DNA from 2 places in the Ectobacillus polymachus genome. Region 1 is predicted to be linked to the other one. Evidence: predicted binding sites of a transcription regulator. Region 1 holds the regulator's gene; the other holds the start of a gene.

Region 1 (10,285 bases):
TAGTCCCGGCATAGCACGCAGTGCAGCAAGCTGTTCAATCGGCTCATGAGTAGGACCATCCTCCCCTACCGCAATGCTATCATGAGTAAAGACATAGGTTACAGGTAACTTCATTAATGCTGCAAGACGAATAGCTGGACGTAAATAATCCGAGAATACGAAGAATGTACCACCAAATGTTTTTAATCCACCGTGCAGCGTAATTCCATTCATTGCTGCTCCCATTGCAAATTCACGAACACCGAACCAAATATTTTTACCACTATAGTTGTCACGCGCAAAATCTTCTTTACCATTCATATACGTTTTATTACTACCTGCTAAGTCTGCTGAGCCGCCAAAGAAAGATGGAACAGCATTTGCAATCGCATTAATAGCTTCACCAGAAGTAGAACGAGTAGCCTTTGATGATCCGAGTTCATATAAAGGAAGATTCTTGTCCCATCCCTCTGGAAGACGTCCTTCCATCGCTGATTGTAATTCAGCTGCAAGCTCTGGGTATGCTACTCGATATTGCTCATATAATGAATTCCATTCTGTATTTGCTTGTGCTCCAGCCTCTTTTACAACATGCTGAAAATGAGCATACACTTCTTCTGGGACATGAAAATCTTCTTCAAATACCCATTTATATGCTTCCTTCGTAAGCTTTACTTCTTCACTTCCAAGTGGAGATCCGTGAGAAGCTGATTTTCCTGATTTATTTGGAGAACCATATCCAATTGTTGTTTTTATTTCAATCAATGTAGGATGTGTTTCGTCTGCTTTTGCTTCTTGAATTGCTTTTGTGATTGCTTCAATATCATTTCCATCTTCTACGCGAATCACTTGCCATCCGTACGCTTTGTAACGATTTTCTACATTTTCAGAAAAAGAATGATGTAAATCTCCGTCTAAGGAAATGTCATTGGAATCATATAAAACGATTAATCGTCCTAATTGTAAATGAGCTGCTAATGAAGATGCTTCAGATGATACACCTTCCATTAAATCTCCATCGCCGCAAATAGCATATGTAAAATGATCAACAACATTGTATGAATCACGGTTATATTTAGCCGCTAAATGACGTTCTGCCATTGCCATTCCGACAGCCGTTGCAATACCTTGACCAAGAGGACCAGTTGTCGTATCTACACCAGCAGTATGTCCAAACTCAGGATGTCCTGGCGTCTTACTACCCCATTGGCGGAAGTTTTTCAAATCCTCCATCGTAACTTCATAACCGCAAAGATGAAGAAGACCATATAATAGCATAGAGCCGTGTCCTGCAGATAATACGAAACGATCACGATTAAACCAAGTAGGATTAGATGGATTTAGCTTCATAAATTTTGTCCACAATGTATAGGCCATCGGTGCAGCTCCCATTGGCATGCCTGGATGTCCTGAATTCGCCTTTTCAATCGCATCGATTGCAAGGGTTCTTATTGTAGTAATTGATAATTGTTCGATTGAATGTGACATAGTTCTCTTCCCTTCATTCCATTTAGTCAAAACATTCATACACATTTTATATTAGCTTGCCACGCATCATTATACAACATGTATAGTGAATTTTGTTGATAATATGCTATTATTTCAAAATAGTTTAGGTCGTATTCTAGAATGAATAAAAATTTGACTACACAAAAAAGCGAGATAGAAAAATATCTCGCACTGTTCACCATTTATTGCAACAAACTATTCTTCTTTAATTGCTTTAATTTGTCAGGAGTTACATCGTTTCCACTCTTATCAACAACGGTAATGGACTTCAATTGTTCCAACACTTGACCGCGAAATGCACGAATGTACTCTTGGCGTAGCTCGTGCCGTTCTTCTTTTTCCATATCCGTTAGCCCGACTGTTTTCGCCTTTCTAGAAAGCTCATTTATACGATTTAGTTTTTCAGAGGATATCATGAGCATTCTCCTTTCTTCATAACCTGTTGTATATCATACAATAGTTATATAGAGATATCAAGGCTTCTGCTCGTTTGCATATTCTACATAACGACGATGGACAGTCGCCTTCGACACATCATAACCAAAGCCTCGCAATGTTGCGGCAATTTCAGCAAAAGTCAGCTTATTTTGGCGAAGACGAACTATTTCTTCGATTGGTACTTCCTTCTTATCTCGGCCACTATTTATATTCTGGTTTTTTAAATTTTCTTCTGGATGAAATCCATGCATAACAGCACGTTTCATTCCTCGTTTTATTTTTAAGTTATGAATTTTCCGCTGGTATTCTTCAACCATACTAATAATATCGAGCACCATGGAATCGGCATCAGATAATTGGAGTTCACCATTATAATTATGTGTATACACTTTGACTCCTTCTTTACGTAAACAGTGCATAAGTGCTATTTTTGCATTGCCTCTACCTAAACGGGTTTCATCCTGAATAAGTACTACATTGGCTCCATCCTTTTTTATACTATCTAACATTTCTAAAACACCATCCCGCTCAACCGTATAGCCGCTCTCTTGTTCACGAATCACTTTGACTATTTCCATATTATAACGGCGAGCCAAAAGTACAAGTTCTTCCTCCTGCCGCAATAAAGACGTTTCCTGCTCCTCCTTCTTCGTACTCACACGAACATATATGATTGCCTTCATATTATCTTCTCCTTGTAACCATTTCCTTCAAAAATAATACCACACAATTCCACATTATTCGAACTTATGTTTGTAGAACAGGCGAACATATGTTATAATTATACTAACATTTTCTATACAAACGAGGTGAAGAAATGGAAAAGTTAACAAAAAGACAACAGGATATACTCAATTTTATTAAATTAAGAGTACAAGAAAAAGGATATCCGCCTTCCGTACGTGAAATTGGTCAAGCAGTTGGTCTTGCTTCAAGTTCTACTGTGCACGGTCATTTGGCAAGAATTGAAGAAAAAGGATTTATACGCCGTGATCCGACAAAACCACGTGCTATTGAAATAATTGGATTTGACGGTATGAATGATGAGAAAACACCTGTTATCCATGTTCCTGTTGTAGGAAAAGTAACTGCTGGTCCACCTATTACTGCCATTGAAAATATTGAAGAACAATTTCCTTTACCTGCTAGCCTCGTTTCAGAACCTGATCGTGTATTTATGCTGAAAGTACAAGGAGATAGCATGATTGAAGCTGGCATATTAGATGGAGATCTTGTCGTGGTTCGTCAGCAGCAATCTGCAGATAACGGAGAAATTGTTGTGGCATTAACCGATGAGAATGAGGCAACCGTGAAGAGATTTTTTAAAGAAAAAAATTATTTCCGCCTGCAGCCAGAAAACTCCTCATTAGAACCAATTATTTTACAATCAGTTTCAATCGTTGGAAAAGTAATTGGTGTATATCGTATGATTCATTAAGAGCTTACTAAAGCTCTTTTTTTATGCGGTCATTTCAATATATAGAAAAAAGCACCAAAAAGGTACTTTTATCAAAATAATTATAAAAAATGTTTGCAAAGAAACATATACATGATGTAAACCATCAAAGAAATAATAGCTGCCTGTGTAGGCTTTATCCAATTTGATAAAATGTAAACAGAAAATACAAGAATGACCGCACCTAACGCTCCAAAAATTGCAAATTTCTGCGTGATACGAAATTCTTTTATATCCATGAATTTCATCTGTAACCTCATATTCATCAATGTCATGATTGGTAATAAGGTAATAATTCCAGATAAAAACAAATGCTTTGATTTACTGAGGTATGTAGCTAATACAAGAATGGTACCCCCAAGAACAAATTTAATTACATAATCAAAAACCATATCTATAGCTCCTTTTACATACAAGTTACGTCATATCCATTATGCTACTTGTTTATTTGAATTGAAATAAAAAATTCAAAAAATCATTCTATTCAAAAATTAATCACAAAAATTCATAACCTACTACAACTATTGTACATCTCAATAGAATACTAGATGAATCACTTCCCTACGATATCCGGATCATGCTTCTTATCATATTGTTCAGATTGATACGGAAACAATATAGATTTTCCCTTTTTAAACCATAGAAAAATCCCCTCTAAGTAGAGTGGATTCTGTTTACACACTACCTAAAGGGGGCAACCCTTCCCTACTATTCTCTTATGGTGTAATGGTTACATATTGCCCATGTACCCAGCGTTGATGCCCATTTACATCCCCAACATTTACCCAGTTTCCTGATGTTCCCCAAACCGGAAGAGTATCACCTTTATGAACAACATCACTAATATTGTATCCTGTTCCAGGACCGATTCTGACATTTAATGCGTCGGCTGTTACGACAGCTGTTCCAGGCTTGTACGATAAATAACTCATACTTGCCCAGCCTCCGCCTAGATTTCCGAATCCATCTTTTTCACCATACCAAAGATATGTTTCACCTTTTCCAAGAGTACGGATAATATCATAGCTTGTTGACGGTCCTTTCCGTAAGTTAAGCAAATTGGCTGTTACAGTTACCACGCCTAATGCGCCAAAGCTAACCGGCTGCTCTTGCTGTTGCTGGTTCCCACCACGTAATGCTTCGAGTGAAATTGCATAACTTACATCACAATTACCAACTCCGTTTACATACTCTGAATCAGTATATTGCCATGCTGTCCATTGCTTCCAACCTCCAAAATCAGCAGGCGGTATAGTAGCATAACGCGAAGCCCATAGCGGTTGGTTGTCAAGTCCGTATATACCATACATATCAATAAACCATTTTCCCGTATAGATCATCACAGTTTGTCCTGTTTTTTGCTGAACATAATTAACAAAGCTTCGGGCCCATTCACTCATATATTTAGGTGATAATGGATATTGTTTTGCAGGAGATTCATAATCTAATACTGGCATTAAAGTGAAAGAATGCCCATTAATAGTATTTAAGAAATGGTCTGCTTCAACAATTGGATTTTGGTTAAGCTCTGGATGTGCAAAGTGATAGGCACCGCAAGCTATACCAAATGTAGTTGCCCAGTGTACATGTCCATCGAAAGTATTGTCTACTATGTCGGTTCCTTCTGTTACTTTTATATATGCAGCTTTAATACCTGTAGCTGCAACCTTTTGCCAATCAACTGATCCGTCATAATGACTTACATCAATCATCTTAATTTCATTACCAGTTAAGGTCTGCATTGTTTTCGCCTCCTTATGGATTTCATTTTTCATGAAGGAACTCTACATACGGTAGTAAAGCTAGTTACTTTTTACTGTTTGTAGATATTTCTTCTACTCTATCTTTATGAAGTTTTTCCAACCCTGCTTGTACATTTGCGCTAGAAATACCTCGCATTTTGCCAAATATGCGAGAATTATCTTATAGGTTTTTAGATAGTTATGTAGATTAGAATATGGATGAGTGTTAATACTCGGAGATATTTATGAATTACTCTAGACAGGAATACGAGTTTAAAATATTTTATTACTTCTTTGTTCATACTTGTGATTTTCATCTATACCTTATCCATCAAACAAGCATAGAATGTAGCAAAGTTAAGGGGGTGAAAGAGTATGAGTTGGGGATTTTCAAATTGTGGTGGATGCTTTTCTGGCCGTAGAAGTAATAAAAGAAGTCGTAGAACCCGTAGAAGTATGAAAAGAAGTCGCAGAAGCCGTAGAAGTAATAACATTATTAGATTTCTTAGAACACTAAGCCCAGGAACTCGTGTAGTTCTACAATACGACGATCAGCCACCTGCAAGTGGCGTATTTCAAGGATTCCAAAATGGTAACGTCATTCTTACAAATTTCAATGGTTTTCCGGGTTTGGTTCACATTTCCATCAACAGAATTAATGCTGTTTCTGTAGGAACTTCAGGTAAAGGAAGCCACTGCGACAACTAGTTAATCAAAGCCACCGTCTATCTGGTAGTATTCGTAATACAAAAAAGCCCTGACGCATACCGCGTCAGGGCTTCCTTTATCTTCTTAATTACATACTCATATATTGATCACGCTCCCATTGGTGAACTGGTGTAATGGTATAAACCCTACGACATGAAGATGAATCAAATGTATATGAAATGCTAATTCCTTCTATTCCAATCTTTTCCTTAGAAAACAATTGACTTTTCGATATCTATAAATTACCATAAAAATGCAAGCAAGGACTTGCATTCAAAACTAAAAGTGTATACAGACTGGCTGAAGGTTGGATAAACTATGAATGAAATGAATAACACATCAGAACGTATTATCGAAGCTTTTTTAGAATTATTCCGTACTTATGGATATAAAGGTACGACAACTCGCTCCATTTCGGAACTAGCGGGTGTTAATGAAGTAACAATCTTTAGAAATTTCGGAAGTAAAAAGAAAGTTATGGAAAAGGCTGTTGAATCTTTATCACGCAATATTAAACTAGACAAATTAACAGATGAAGAAATGACTTGGGAACTTGAACATGACTTGTTGTTGATTGCAAAGGGATATCATACATATATTGAAAAAATAAAAGACTTAATCTTGATTAGTTTCCGTGAAGCCGGTATGTTTCCAGAGCTCAACGAGACGATTGCGTTAATTCCTAAACAATTAAAAGAGAGTTTAGTTTCGTATTTTACTGAAATGAGTAAAAGAGGTAAGCTCATTGAAACTGATATAGAAGCTCAAGCCATGAACTTTATCTGGGTGAATTTCGGTTACTTTCTTTCTAACTCTCGCTTTGGTGACCATGTATTTTCAAACTCAAAAGAGGTTTTTTTAAAAAACAGTGTCCAACTTTTTTCTAGGGGGCTTACCCCCTAATTTTTTTCACAACATATGCAAGTAAGTACTTACTTTAGTGAATGAGAGAAAGGACCATATATATGAAAACCTTAAAAAATTTCTTTAAACATCGTGAAACCTTTATTGGAATTGCAACAGCATTTGCTTTTTTATTCATTTTTTTCTGTGTGTGGATGACCGCATACGATGGTGTTACTGATCGGATAGACCAATTAAAAGTTGGCTTAGTGAATGAGGATGGGCAAATGGGGGCAACTATTGAAAAAAACTTAAAAGAAAATCTTCCGTTTTCAGTTAACAGCTACGGTTCTGTAGTACAAGCCAAAGAAGATATGGATAAACGCAAGATAGACATGGTTATACAAATTCCTGCGAACTTCTCAAGTTTATTGAAAGAAAACAACAAGACAGAGATTAAGTATTTCATCAATCAAGCAAATTCATCTTTGACAAAACAGATTATGGCTGGAGCAACAAAGGATATTACGCAAACAATTAATAAAAATGTATATTCTTATCAACAACAATTTATTCTTTCCAATCTACCTAAAGAACTGAGCTCGGCGATACCATCAGAAGAGTTGGCTCAAAAGATATCTTCCAATATTACACAAGTATTAAGCTCATTAAATATTGATTCTATTCACTCATCTGTCGAAAAAACCAACAATACAGATGGTTTTGCAGCAACCATGCTTCCATTATTGATCGTTCTTTCATCATGGGTTGGTGCAATGATTATGAGTTTAAATCTTAACAGTGTCGCAACGCAATTAAAAGCCATTCACAGCAAATGGTCTATATTTTTAACAAGACAATTTATTCATATTGCGGTATCTATTATTTTAGCTTTTGTCACCATATTATTTATTTACTTGTTTCATATTAAATTGAATACAAATGTATTTGAAACATGGATGTTCCAAACCCTTGTGTTCTTCTCTTTCTTAAGCGTAACACATATGTTTCTCATCTTATTTGGCCCTGCCGGTATGGTATTTAATATTATTTCACTTTCATTACAATTAGTTACTTCTGGAATCATTGTTCCAAAAGCTTTGCTATCAGATTTTTATCAAGTTATAGGTTCCTATTTCCCAGCAACTTATGTATCTGACGGATATTATACAATAATTTTTGGAGGAACAGACCTATCACATGATATGAATATTCTACTTCTTATTTCAATTATCACTATTTTTACAGCAATAGGAAGAATTGTTCTGCAAAAAAATACTAAAACCGAATCAAACAGGGTACTAATTAAAACGCTAAAAATTAAATAAATTCTTCATTGAAGCATGCTTTTTTATTGTTGAGTTTATAGATTTTCAAATACTATAAAATATGAGAATTCAACATCATTAATATAAAAAGAAATCTTAATCTCTTACTCTGTAAATTTTTACTCATCACCTTTCCCGTTGATTATACAAAATTCTACCCTATAGATGGACCTTTTTGTATAGGTCTACTCTATAGGGTACATTTTAAAGGAAACATCTATTTATATATTATTAAATTTTTTATGTATGTGATTTATATCTACACCTTTTCTCTCGGACAAGCATAGCATGTACTAACGAATAAAGGGAGGTGAGGTATAATGAATGAATTTTCAAGTGGTAGTGAATGTTTTTCTCATAGAAGCCGTAGAAGTAATAACATTATTAGATTTCTTAGAAGACTAACCCCAGGAACTCGTGTTGTTTTACAATACGATGATCAACGTCCTGCTAGTGGTGTATTTCAAGGATTCCAAAATGGTAACGTAATTCTTACAAACTTTAATGGTTTCCCTGGTCTAGTACACATTGCAGTTAACAGAATCAATGCAGTTTCTGTAGGAACTACAGGATCCAAAAATTGTTAGTTATCACTAACAATTGGGTTTCACTTCGCTAGCCTACAATCTTCTGATTACAATAAAAACCCTGACGCATGCATGCGCCAGGGCTTCTCTTATTTTAATACATACTCATATATTGATCGCGTTCCCATTGGTGAACTTGTGTACGAACATACCCTGCCAAAAGAAAATGAATCAAGTGTATATGAAAATACTGTCTTTTCAAGGTTTTGTACTAAAATAACAAGTATTGTTAAGCCCAAATTACGGTTCTTAAATAAAGTTACATAAATTTTTGTGAATAGACAAGTCAGCATATATTGTTAACAATATATATTGTCGTTATAAGTCGGGAGCAATCTCGGCTTTTTCTATTCTTAAATCGGATATTGGTTTCATTACTCTAAACCCAGATAACTAATGATTTCAGCTAACTTACTTAACACTTCTTTTTCTGTGCAACCTTTACTAAGCATGTTTTCAATTATTTGATAAATCTCTTCTTGATGCTTATCCGAAAAAACCTCCATTCTTTTCACCTCTCTTTCTATACAAAATTGATTTTTTTGCAAATAACTTTGTTATTTATACTTTCCATAGATTAATCAAGTAATTTATAATATTAACAAATTTTACTTTCTGGAGGATTTAATATATCAGTAAAAAAGACCGGATTAATAAATACGATGAGTATATAAAAATTGTACTGGAATAAAAATTTTGTGGAAATTTATCGGGTAAAAATCGGGCAGTTAGAAGACACCACGTTATAAAACCAAAAATACCCGATAACAAAAAAAGCCCTGACGCTTACAGCGCCAGGGCTTCCCTTATCTTAATACATACTCATATATTGATCGCGTTCCCATTGGTGAACTTGTGTACGGAACATATCCCATTCGATTTCCTTCGCTTCAATGAAGTGTTCGAGTAGGTGGTCACCAAGTGCATTGCAGATGACTTCATCAGATTGAAGTCTGTCAAGTGCTTGTGCAAGTGTTGCTGGTAAATCGATAATGCCTGCTTGTTCACGTTCTTCCTTTGTCATAACATAAATGTTGCGATCTACTGGTGCAGGAGCAGCAAGTTTGTTTTTAATACCATCAAGCCCAGCCTCTAGAAGAACAGCTAGTGCTAAGTATGGGTTTGCTGCAGGATCGACGCTTCGTACTTCCACACGTGTACTCAATCCACGAGATTCTGGAATACGAATGAGCGGGCTACGATTACGTGCAGACCATGCTACATAGCAAGGTGCCTCATAGCCTGGTACAAGACGCTTATATGAATTGACTGTAGGATTTGTTACAGCTGTAAAGTTCGGTGCATGCTTTAGTATACCTGCGATGAAATGGTGAGCATCTTCACTAAGCTTTAAATCGCCTTTTTCATCATAAAATGCGTTTTCGCTACCTTTGAATAGAGATAGGTTACAGTGCATACCAGATCCATTAACACCGAATAACGGTTTTGGCATGAAAGTAGCGTGCAAGCCGTGCTTACGTGCAATTGTTTTTACAACAAGCTTAAACGTTTGAATGTCGTCACAAGCTTTTAGTGCATTTGCATATTTAAAGTCAATTTCATGTTGACCTGGAGCAACTTCGTGGTGAGAAGCTTCAATTTCAAATCCCATTTCTTCTAATTCAAGTACGATATCACGGCGACAATTTTCGCCTAGATCCGTAGGTGCTAAATCAAAATAACCGCCATTATCAT
Region 2 (10,285 bases), 630 kb from region 1:
GAAGCAATCTCTTGATAAACAGAAATAATATTCAGGCAATGTTCCTTGGCGAATTTGAATAAGATTTCTTTATGTTTTGAAAGGGTTTCACATTCTCCGCGTGCTTCTGCTTCGATATCGGCACGGCTTTTCCGCAAATATATGGCAACACGGTCCATTGGTATCACCTCATTATCGAAACATATGAAAAAAAAAAGAAAAAAGAACCTATGTACGGGTTCTGTGAGTAAGTGTTATAGGATTCCTTCGGTCTTAAACATAAAGTGTCAGCAACTCTAGAGTTTGTTCGTCAAGAAGGGCTGCATACATATAAACCAACAACTACGAAAGGTGTTGGTATTATGCCTAAGATTAATAAATATGCAGCCACTTATAAGGTTGGGAATGCAACCGTCCATATCGTAGCGCCGCCTTCTATGACGGAAGAAGAAGTGGAACATACACTTCTTGAATATCATACAGCTGGCTGGGCAATTATAGAAGAACTCATCATGCAGGAACAGAACAAACAAGATGATATATAAAGTGAAACTTCCATCAGTGGGGGTTTTTTCATCCCCCACTGATGGTTAGCCCGCCCAATTCGGGCTTTTACGGGCAGTTGTCCCCCCCCACCTATCTTCTTTGCATCTTTCTGAATCTTGAGGTGGGGGTTTTACTGCCCTTAAATAGAGGGATAAAGTAAAGAAGCATGTTTGATGCCTAATTCTTTTTAATAGCGCTGCGAATTAACAATACGAGTGCAAAAATGACAAGACCAAACACGAAAAGGACAAAAAATAGTGTGTTAATAAAATGCGAATAAATCCACTCAGCCAAATCAATCACCTCAATGATTTAGTATGGACAAATATAAAATAATAAAATATCAAATAACTGCAAGCAATAAAAAAATAGTCATTATCTTGGTATGTAATAGCAGAAAGACACCCGCTTCTAAGCTTTTTTAGGAAATAAGTCTATTTCCCTAAAATTCCACTTTTATTTTCTTTCCAATTGGCATATAGTATTAGTAAAAATAAGAACAAACGTTCTGTTTTAGAGGAGATGAAAATGTATTCAAATCATACTCATCAGCAAAAGCGTACAATCTTCTGTATTGATTTAAAATCATTTTTCGCTTCCGTTTCTTCTATTATGCGCGGATTAAATCCTTTAACCGTTAAATTAGCAGTTGTAGGTAGTACGGATCGGCAAGGTTCTGTTGTTTTAGCCGCTACACCGAAACTAAAAAAATTAGGCATTAAAACGGGTTCGCGGTTGTATGAAATACCGCTATCCAAAGATATTATCATTGTGAATCCATCAATGGCAGAGTATGTTCTGACGTCAAATCACATTACCGAAATTTTTTTAAAATATGTAGCACCATGTGACTTGCATACGCTATCGATTGATGAGAGCTTTTTAGATGTTTCTGATTTTAAATATCAAAGATTGTATAAAATGTCTTCTTGGGAATTAGCGAAAGTAATTCAGAAGGATATCTTTGATACAACTGGGATTACAGCAACTGTTGGAATTGGTCCTAATCTTTTTCTATCAAAAATGGCGCTATACGGTGCAAAAAAAGTAAGGGAAGGAATCGCGGAATGGACGATACAGGATGTGCCTACGAAGTTATGGTCGTTACCCTTAACGGAAATGTACGGAATTAACGTAAGAACCCAGCGTCGATTAAACCGAATGGGGATTTTCAGTATACATCAGCTTGCGAAGCATCCAGCTGAGCCTTTAAAGAAGGAGCTTGGTGTTGTAGGACTAGAATTGCAGCAACATGCAAATGGGATAGATGAAAGTCAAATTGATGAGCCGTATACACCGGTTTCCTCGTCAATCGGGAAGTCACAAATTTTGATGCGTGATTATATAGATGTACAAGAAATTAAAGTGTTAATACTTGAACAACTGGAAGAGGTGTGCTTTCGCATGCGATGTATGAGAAAGCTATGCCGCACGATTCATATAAGCATCGGATACAGTCGTACAGTAGGTGGAGGATTTTCTCATTCTTATACACTGACTGAGCCTACCAATATCACCATGGAGTTGTATAAGGTTTGCTTGCACATGGTTGAAACTTATTACGATCAATCTCCTGTCCGTCAAATTGGCATGTCCTTAACTAATTTTATCAATGATGATGAACGGCAGATTTCCATTTTCGATGATACTTGTAAACGAGTGAAGGAAGAAAAGTTAGCCTTTGCTATGGATGAAATACGACGGAATTATGGAAAGAACGCCTTACTGCGGGCGGTTTCTTATACAAGAGGTTCTACTGCAAGACATCGAAACACATTAATTGGTGGTCATAAATCAGAATGAAAGGAATATTACCTATGCAAATAAACGAACGAGGCATGAAAAAATGGGCAGCCTTTCAAGCCATCACACCACAGTTTGAAGGTGTGAAACGAATTATCCAAGAACAACAGAAAGCAGTACGTCCGATTCTAGATGAGAATAAGATTGATGAGATCAATCGTACATTGGCACAAGCATATAATAAAAAATTAGCAATTAGCGTTACATATTATAACAATGGTTTTTTTCATCAATATGAGGGATGGTTAGAAAATATCAGTACGGTTTATCGATGCATTGAAGTCAAAACAACAGTAGGCGAACATCGAATATTTCCTTATGTAGATATTGTAGACGTCGACTTCTCGTAGAGGATAGTAAGAATTTCATTTGCTCTATATGAGACATCTCTTTTTGTATTTTTCCTTTATAAATAATTCAATTGATCAAAACGTTATCGGTATTCTAACTTTATACATTAGCTTGTATGCTCGGTAGGAAAGAAATAACGAACTGGGTGACATCATGTTGGTGTTAATTTAATGCGCCTTATGTCAGCAAGAAATATGTATTTTGTTCCATTTGGTCAGGATGCACCTGAAAAGAAACCGAGTTCAATGGTGGCACGTATGGAGCTTTTACGTGATACAATTCGTTTTGCACTAGAGGGCAAACAAATTCAGCCAGTGATTGTGGAAAAATTCAAATACATGAATAATTAATCATTTTTAACATGAGGAATTTTTCGAAAAAACATCAAACATACCTTACAATGTGGTATTATTGATTTCATAAAGATGGAGTACGACCTCATCTTTTTATAAGTACAGGATGTATGTAGAAAGGGGTATAGTGATGGAAAAGAAAAAATCTTTTCATGTCGCTGTAGTTGGAGCAACCGGCGCAGTTGGTGAACAAATGCTAAATACGTTAGAAAAACAAAATTTTCCAATAGAAAAACTAACGTTGTTATCTTCTAAGCGTTCTGCTGGTAAGAAAATTTCCTTTAAAGGAGAAGACATAACAGTACAAGAGGCAACTCCTGAAAGCTTTGAAGGTGTAGATATTGCCCTCTTTAGTGCTGGTGGATCTGTTTCAAAAGTGTTAGCACCGGAAGCAGCGAAGCGTGGTGCTATCGTTGTTGATAATACGAGTGCATTTCGTATGGATCCAAACGTTCCACTTGTTGTACCAGAAGTAAACGAAAAGGACGTTTTTTCTCATAATGGCATTATCGCTAACCCAAATTGCTCTACAATTCAAATGGTAGCGGCACTTGAACCAATTCGTGCTTCATACGGATTATCCAAAGTAATCGTAAGCACGTATCAAGCAGTTTCAGGTGCGGGCATCACAGCTATTGAAGAATTGAAAGCACAAGCTAAAGCAATGTTAACCGGAGAAGACGTACAAGCGAATATTTTACCGGTAAAGAGTGGAGAAAAGCATTATCCGATTGCCTTTAATACGATTCCACAAATCGACGTATTTGAAGATAATGGTTTCACCTATGAAGAAATGAAAATGATTAACGAAACGAAAAAGATTATGCATATGCCAGAGCTCGAAGTGGCAGCTACTTGTGTTCGACTTCCAATCGTAGCAGGTCATTCTGAATCTGTGTATATTGAAGTAGAAAAAGAGGGCGTAACAGCAGATGACATTCGAACTCTATTAGCAGATGCACCTGGTATTGTCGTGCAAGATAATCCAGCTAAACAAGAATATCCAATGCCGCTATATGCGACTGGTAAAAATGAAGTATTTGTAGGACGCATTCGCAAAGATTTAAACAATGATAAAGGATTCCATCTTTGGGTTGTGTCTGATAATTTATTAAAAGGTGCTGCATGGAACTCTGTACAAATTGCAGAGCGTCTTGTAGCATTAGGTCTTGTGTAAGTTTTTAAAGAAGGTGCCAACATGAAGATTATTGTACAAAAATTCGGCGGTACGTCTGTACGCGACGAAAAAGGAAGAAAACATGCGCTTCACCACATTTCCAAAGCGCTTCAAGAAGGGTACAAAGTAGTTGCGGTTGTATCTGCAATGGGGAGAAAAGGAGAGCCGTATGCTACCGATACGCTTCTTAGTCTCGTCCACGATAAACAATCCTATCTCTCCAACCGAGAAAAGGATTTGCTTCTATCATGCGGTGAGCTTATTTCAGCCATTGTATTCTCGGATATGTTGAATGGAGCGGACGTTCAAGCATCAGCGCTAACTGGTGCGCAGGCTGGCTTTATTACAACCGAAGATTTCACGAACGCAAAAATTATTGAAATGAAATGTGATCGTGTTCTAGAAGAGCTGAAGCAATGCGATGTTGTGGTTGTAACAGGATTCCAAGGGCAAACCGTAAATGGTGATATTACAACGTTGGGACGAGGAGGAAGCGACACATCTGCAGCTGCACTTGGTGTTGCTCTTCGTGCGGAATACATTGATATTTTCACAGATGTTGAAGGAATTATGACAGCAGATCCCCGTATTGTGAAAGATGCAAGACCACTTGATATGATGACATATAGTGAAATTTGTAATATGGCCTATCAAGGAGCAAAGGTTATCCATCCTCGCGCCGTTGAAATCGCAATGCATGGGAAAGTACCTTTACGGGTTCGTTCAACATATTCAGATAGCACAGGAACTCTTGTAACAGACTATGAAGGTGCTAGCCGTGGGCGAGATGTAAAGGAACGAACGGTAACGGGAATTGCACATGTATCAAATGTAACGCAAATCAAAGTTTACGTAAAAGATGCACCCTATAATTTACAAGCCCAGGTTTTTAAAGAAATGGCTAATGAACAGATTAGTGTAGACTTAATCAATATTTCTCCAAATGGCGTTGCATACACTGTAAACGACGACGTAGCAGACCGGGCAGTTGAGGTTCTTCATCGAATTGGCTATGAACCGAGTGTCACAAGACATTGTGCAAAAGTATCCATTGTCGGAGCGGGAATGACAGGAGTACCTGGTGTAACTTCTATCATTGTCACTGCTTTATCCGAAGCTGGAGTACAAATTTTGCAATCGGCTGACAGTCATACGACAATTTGGACGCTTGTAAATGAGAGTGATCTCGTAACAGCCGTGAACGCTTTACATGACGCTTTTGCATTATCAAAAGAAGCATAAAGTCAAGGAGTGGGAGCATGATAGATTTTGGTAGAGTCGCAACCGCTATGGTAACTCCATTCGATCGCGATGGAAATATTGATTTTGCAAAAACAACAGAACTGGTTAATTATTTGATTGAACATGGAACAACTGCATTGGTCGTATGTGGTACAACGGGTGAATCCCCGACACTAACGACAGACGAAAAGGTAGCATTATTTCGCCATGTGGTAAATGCTGTGAATGGCCGAGTGCCTGTCGTTGCTGGTACCGGAAGCAATAATACACGTGCCTCTATCGAGTTAACAAAAAAGGCAGAAGAAGCTGGTGTAGACGCGGCTATGCTCGTCGTACCGTACTATAACAAGCCATCTCAAGAAGGCATGTATCAACATTTTCGTACAATAGCACAAAGTACAGCGCTCCCTGTTATTCTCTATAATATTCCAGGCCGTACGGTTGTAAAAATGTCAGTGGAAACCATTGTACGACTTTCCCATATCGAAAATATTGTCGCACTAAAGGATGCTACCGGCGATATGTTAGCAATGACCGAAGTAATTGAGCAAACAGATGATGATTTTGCTGTATACAGCGGTGATGACGGATTAACACTTCCAGCGCTAGCAGTTGGAGCAAATGGTGTTATTTCGGTTGCCGCGCATATTATCGGAAATGAAATTCAAGCAATGATTTCTGCTTTTTACGCAGGGGATTATAAAAAGGCGCAAACTCTTCATCAGTTGTTGCTACGCGTGACAAGAGCAGCATTTATGGCTCCGAATCCAACAGCTGTAAAGGCAGCCCTTACTATGATTGGAATCGATGTTGGCTCTGTTCGTTTGCCTCTTATACCGTTAACGAATGAAGAGCAAAGTCGTCTTGAGCAAGTCATTCATTCTATTTCTCATTAGCAATTATAAATTCGTTATGCCACAGTGCTTGTCACTGTGGTTTTTTTATGCAAAAAAGCAGGAGAAAACCTCATTTTCCATCTTATGTATTTGCTGCTGTCAAGATTTTAACTTGTGTTCTATTTCTTGTATCAGTTATAATACTCGTAAGTGACTTAGTACGGTTATGCCCATCATGGGGAGGCTACAAGGTGAGAAGTAAAGAGATAGAAAAAGTAAGAGTATTTGCCCTAGGTGGAGTAGGGGAAATCGGGAAAAATATGTATGGAGTAGAAGTAGATTCTGATATTTTTATTGTAGATGCCGGTCTTAAGTTCCCGGAAGAAGAAATGTTCGGAATTGATATTGTTATACCAGACATTACATATTTAGAAGAAAATAAAGAACGAGTAAAAGCATTATTTTTAACGCACGGTCACGAAGATCATATAGGCGGCATTTCATACGTACTAAGGAAGCTGCAAATTCCCGTTTATGGGACTCGTTTAACATTAGGTTTAGTTGAAGAAAAACTTAGAGAAGCAGGATTGCTAGGGCGTGTCACATTAAAGCCAATTGATGCGAATTCAATTGTTATGTTTGATAAAGCATCTGTATCATTTTTTAGAACGAACCATAGCATTCCTGATTCCGTAGGAGTTGCGATTAACACGTCGCAAGGAGCAATTGTCTATACAGGCGATTTTAAATTTGACCAAACGCCCGTTGATAACTATCGTGCAGATATCGGGAAAATGGCTCAGCTCGGTAACGAGGGTGTTCTTTGCTTACTATCAGACAGTACTAATGCCGAACGTCCTGGTTATACAGGATCAGAAAAGGCAGTAGGAGCAGAAATTTCGAAAGTATTTAGTAGTGCAGAAGGCCGGATTATTATTGCGACCTTTGCATCAAATGTACACCGTATTCAGCAAGTATTAGATGCGGCTTATGAAAATGATCGTAAAGTAGTAGTAGTAGGAACAAGTATGGTAAAGGTTGTAGACATCGCAAGTAAGCTTGGTTATTTACATATAGCTGAAGACATGCTAATTTCGACCCAAGAAATTGATAAGTATCCTGAACATAAAATTGCGATTTTAACAACAGGAAGCCAGGGAGAACCAATGGCTGCATTGTCTCGTATGGCGAAGCAGGCACATAAACAAGTTTCTATTCGTACGACTGATACGATTATTATTGCAGCCTCACCAATTCCAGGTAATGAAACATCTGTTTCCAAAACGATAGATTTATTATTCCGGGCTGGTGCCAATGTTATTTATTCCGGACAAAGAAAAATCCATGTATCCGGTCACGGTAGCCAAGAAGAATTAAAACTTATGCTAAATTTGATGAAACCAAAATACTTCATGCCGGTTCATGGTGAATTTCGTATGCAAAACGCACATGCGAAATTAGCGAAAGAAATCGGCATCGATGATGATCATATTTTTATCATTGATAGAGGCGATGTAATTGAATTTCAAGAAGGTAAGCATAAAGGTGTTAGTAAGGTTCATGCAGGCAATGTCCTCATCGATGGTTTAGGTGTTGGTGATGTGGGGAATATTGTATTACGGGATCGTAAATTACTTTCACAAGATGGTATACTCGTTGTTGTCATTACTCTTAGCAAAGCAACGAAGCAAATTGTGTCTGGACCTGAAATTATTTCACGTGGATTCGTCTATGTTAGAGAATCTGAAGAGCTCATAGAAGAGTCTGTAAAGCGTGCAAAGGATATTATTGAAGCTTCTGTCAAAGCCAATAGCTTGGAATGGTCATCTCTTAAACAAAGCATCCGAGAAGTATTAAGTCAATTCTTATTTGAAAAAACGAAGCGTAGACCAATGATTTTACCGATTATTATGGAAGTATAGGAAAAAGGAGTGTGCATAAGAATTGCACACTCCTTTTTCTTTTTTATCATATGTAAACTTGTTCATGATTTTTTCATTTTCGAATGAAAACATGAGTCCTTAACAATACTAAGGATATACTCATGAAAGGGGTACATGAAATGGGAGATCATGATTACATAAATAATGATGATATGGATTCAAGACAAGAGGCAAAGGATTCTCTCGTTGAAAAGATTCAGCAGCTAGGACAAACGAATCTTCCGCAAATGAATGAGTCACGTATACATTGCTTAACGATTATTGGCCAAATTGAAGGGCATATACAGCTTCCCCCTCAAAATAAAACTACAAAATACGAACATTTAATTCCGCAGCTTGTTGCAATTGAACAAAATCCCAAAATCGAAGGATTGCTCGTATTACTTAATACAGTAGGGGGCGATGTAGAGGCGGGATTAGCAATTTCAGAAATGATTGCTTCTCTCTCCAAGCCGACTGTATCGATTGTATTAGGAGGAGGGCACTCGATTGGGGTTCCAATTGCGGTTTCTACGGATTATTCGTTTATTGTAGAAACTGCAACGATGACTATTCATCCAATTCGATTAACAGGTCTCGTTATTGGGGTTCCACAGACGTTTGAATATCTAGATAAAATGCAGGAACGTGTTATTCGGTTTGTGACCAAGCATTCTAATATTACAGATGTTCGTTTTAAAGAGTTAATGTTCGCAAAGGGAAATTTAACTCGTGATATTGGTACGAATGTAGTAGGAGCGGATTGTGTAAAGTATGGACTTATTAATGAAGTAGGGGGAATCGGAGAAGCGATTAAAAAGCTAAATGAGATGATGGATAAGCATGGGGAAGAGGGAATGCTATCATGATCCTGTATACGATTATGCCAGAGCATGTTGTCTATCCACAAGATGAGTCGGTTTATTATGAACAAAAACAAATTTCGTACAGAGGCATTGATATGATTGTAAGGCAAGGAGAGAGCGGGGAATATATAGTTGTAAGAATTATGAGCAGTGATCCACAGCATTTCCTTGCTCTTTCTCCTGGTCAAAGTATTCCGATGCATTGAAAAGCAGGAAATTGATGGTTAGGTATGGTATACTATACGAGAAAAAGAAAAAGCAGCCTATATCGGCTGCTTTCTTCCATTTCTGTAATAGTAGACAAATATGAAACATCATCGCATGAAGTAAAACTTCCATCGGTGGGGGTTTTTTCTCATCCCTCACCGAGGGTTCGCAAAGGCCAATCGGCTTTTACAGGCAGTTATCCCCCACTTAGCCTTTTCTGATTTCTCTAAGCTTGAAGTGGGGGTATTACTGCTCTTAAATAGCGGGATAAACGTTTAATTTTCACTTCGAATATGGGTGTATTGTTTTTGTACAATAATATTAAATGAAAAGTAGTGGATAGGATGACGAAAGAACTAGAAGTCCGTTCACTGAAAATAGAGGTGAAAAAATGGTTAAGAAAAAGCCGAGAGGAAGAAAAACGAAAGAAAAACAAAATGTTCGACCTTCTATGTATTACGAAATTATTGGGTTGACTCTTTTTGCTCTTTCTCTCATTACGATTTTACAGTTAGGTATTGTAGGAAAAGCGTTTGTGCTATTTTTTCGTTTTTTCTTTGGAGAGTGGTATATGATTGGTGTCATTTTGCTCATCGCTCTGTCCGTTGCATTTGTCGTACAACGAAAATGGCCCAATTTGCTTCATAAACGCCTAATCGGCGTATATCTTATAATAATTGCCATACTCATGTTTAGTCATATTTCGTTAGTACAACAGCTATCCAAGAACGGTCAATTTACGAATCCTTCTGTTATTGTAAACACAAAGGACCTATTTATGTTGGAGGCCAAAAGTAAAGTAGGATCCGTCAATTTAGGCGGCGGTATGATTGGAGCAATCTCCTTCGCCATGTGCTTTTTTTTGTTTGATGAAACAGGAGCTTATATTATAGGTAGCATTCTTATTATATTAGGCATTTTAAGTATTACGAACAAACATATTGGGGAAGTACTAGCGCCAATTGTTTTTTTAATTCGCAAACAACTGAATGCATTTTCTAAT

Evidence for each region. The regulator LexA, encoded in region 1, represses DNA repair genes until DNA is damaged. The targets are predictions, from matches to a motif close to CGAACATATGTTCG.
Region 2: the regulator LexA is predicted to act here: its motif matches at 1,022-1,035, upstream of ACM5BR_RS06500 (Y-family DNA polymerase).

What each region holds. Positions count from the first base shown of each region.
Region 1 covers NZ_JBLREB010000001.1:631,233-641,517, reverse strand. The annotation lists gene tkt (transketolase) at 1-1,467, opposite strand, end outside; gene ACM5BR_RS03195 (DUF896 domain-containing protein) at 1,671-1,904, opposite strand; gene ACM5BR_RS03190 (YneB family resolvase-like protein) at 1,962-2,609, opposite strand; gene lexA (transcriptional repressor LexA) at 2,744-3,364, shown strand; gene ACM5BR_RS03180 (GlpM family protein) at 3,445-3,774, opposite strand; gene ACM5BR_RS03175 (GH25 family lysozyme) at 4,099-5,124, opposite strand; gene ACM5BR_RS03170 (TetR/AcrR family transcriptional regulator) at 6,151-6,735, shown strand; gene ACM5BR_RS03165 (YhgE/Pip domain-containing protein) at 6,798-8,003, shown strand; gene ACM5BR_RS03160 (hypothetical protein) at 8,324-8,590, shown strand; gene ACM5BR_RS03155 (hypothetical protein) at 8,965-9,096, opposite strand; gene glnA (type I glutamate--ammonia ligase) at 9,402-10,285, opposite strand, start outside.
Region 2 covers NZ_JBLREB010000001.1:1,262,431-1,272,715, reverse strand. The annotation lists gene ACM5BR_RS06510 (recombinase family protein) at 1-158, opposite strand, end outside; gene ACM5BR_RS06505 (hypothetical protein) at 342-524, shown strand; gene ACM5BR_RS06500 (Y-family DNA polymerase) at 1,054-2,328, shown strand; gene ACM5BR_RS06495 (YolD-like family protein) at 2,325-2,678, shown strand; partial or broken gene spoVFB (dipicolinate synthase subunit B) at 2,838-3,029, shown strand; gene asd (aspartate-semialdehyde dehydrogenase) at 3,163-4,209, shown strand; gene dapG (aspartate kinase) at 4,231-5,451, shown strand; gene dapA (4-hydroxy-tetrahydrodipicolinate synthase) at 5,469-6,347, shown strand; gene ACM5BR_RS06470 (ribonuclease J) at 6,539-8,209, shown strand; gene ACM5BR_RS06465 (ClpP family protease) at 8,350-9,078, shown strand; gene ACM5BR_RS06460 (YlzJ-like family protein) at 9,075-9,281, shown strand; gene ACM5BR_RS06455 (DNA translocase FtsK) at 9,674-10,285, shown strand, end outside.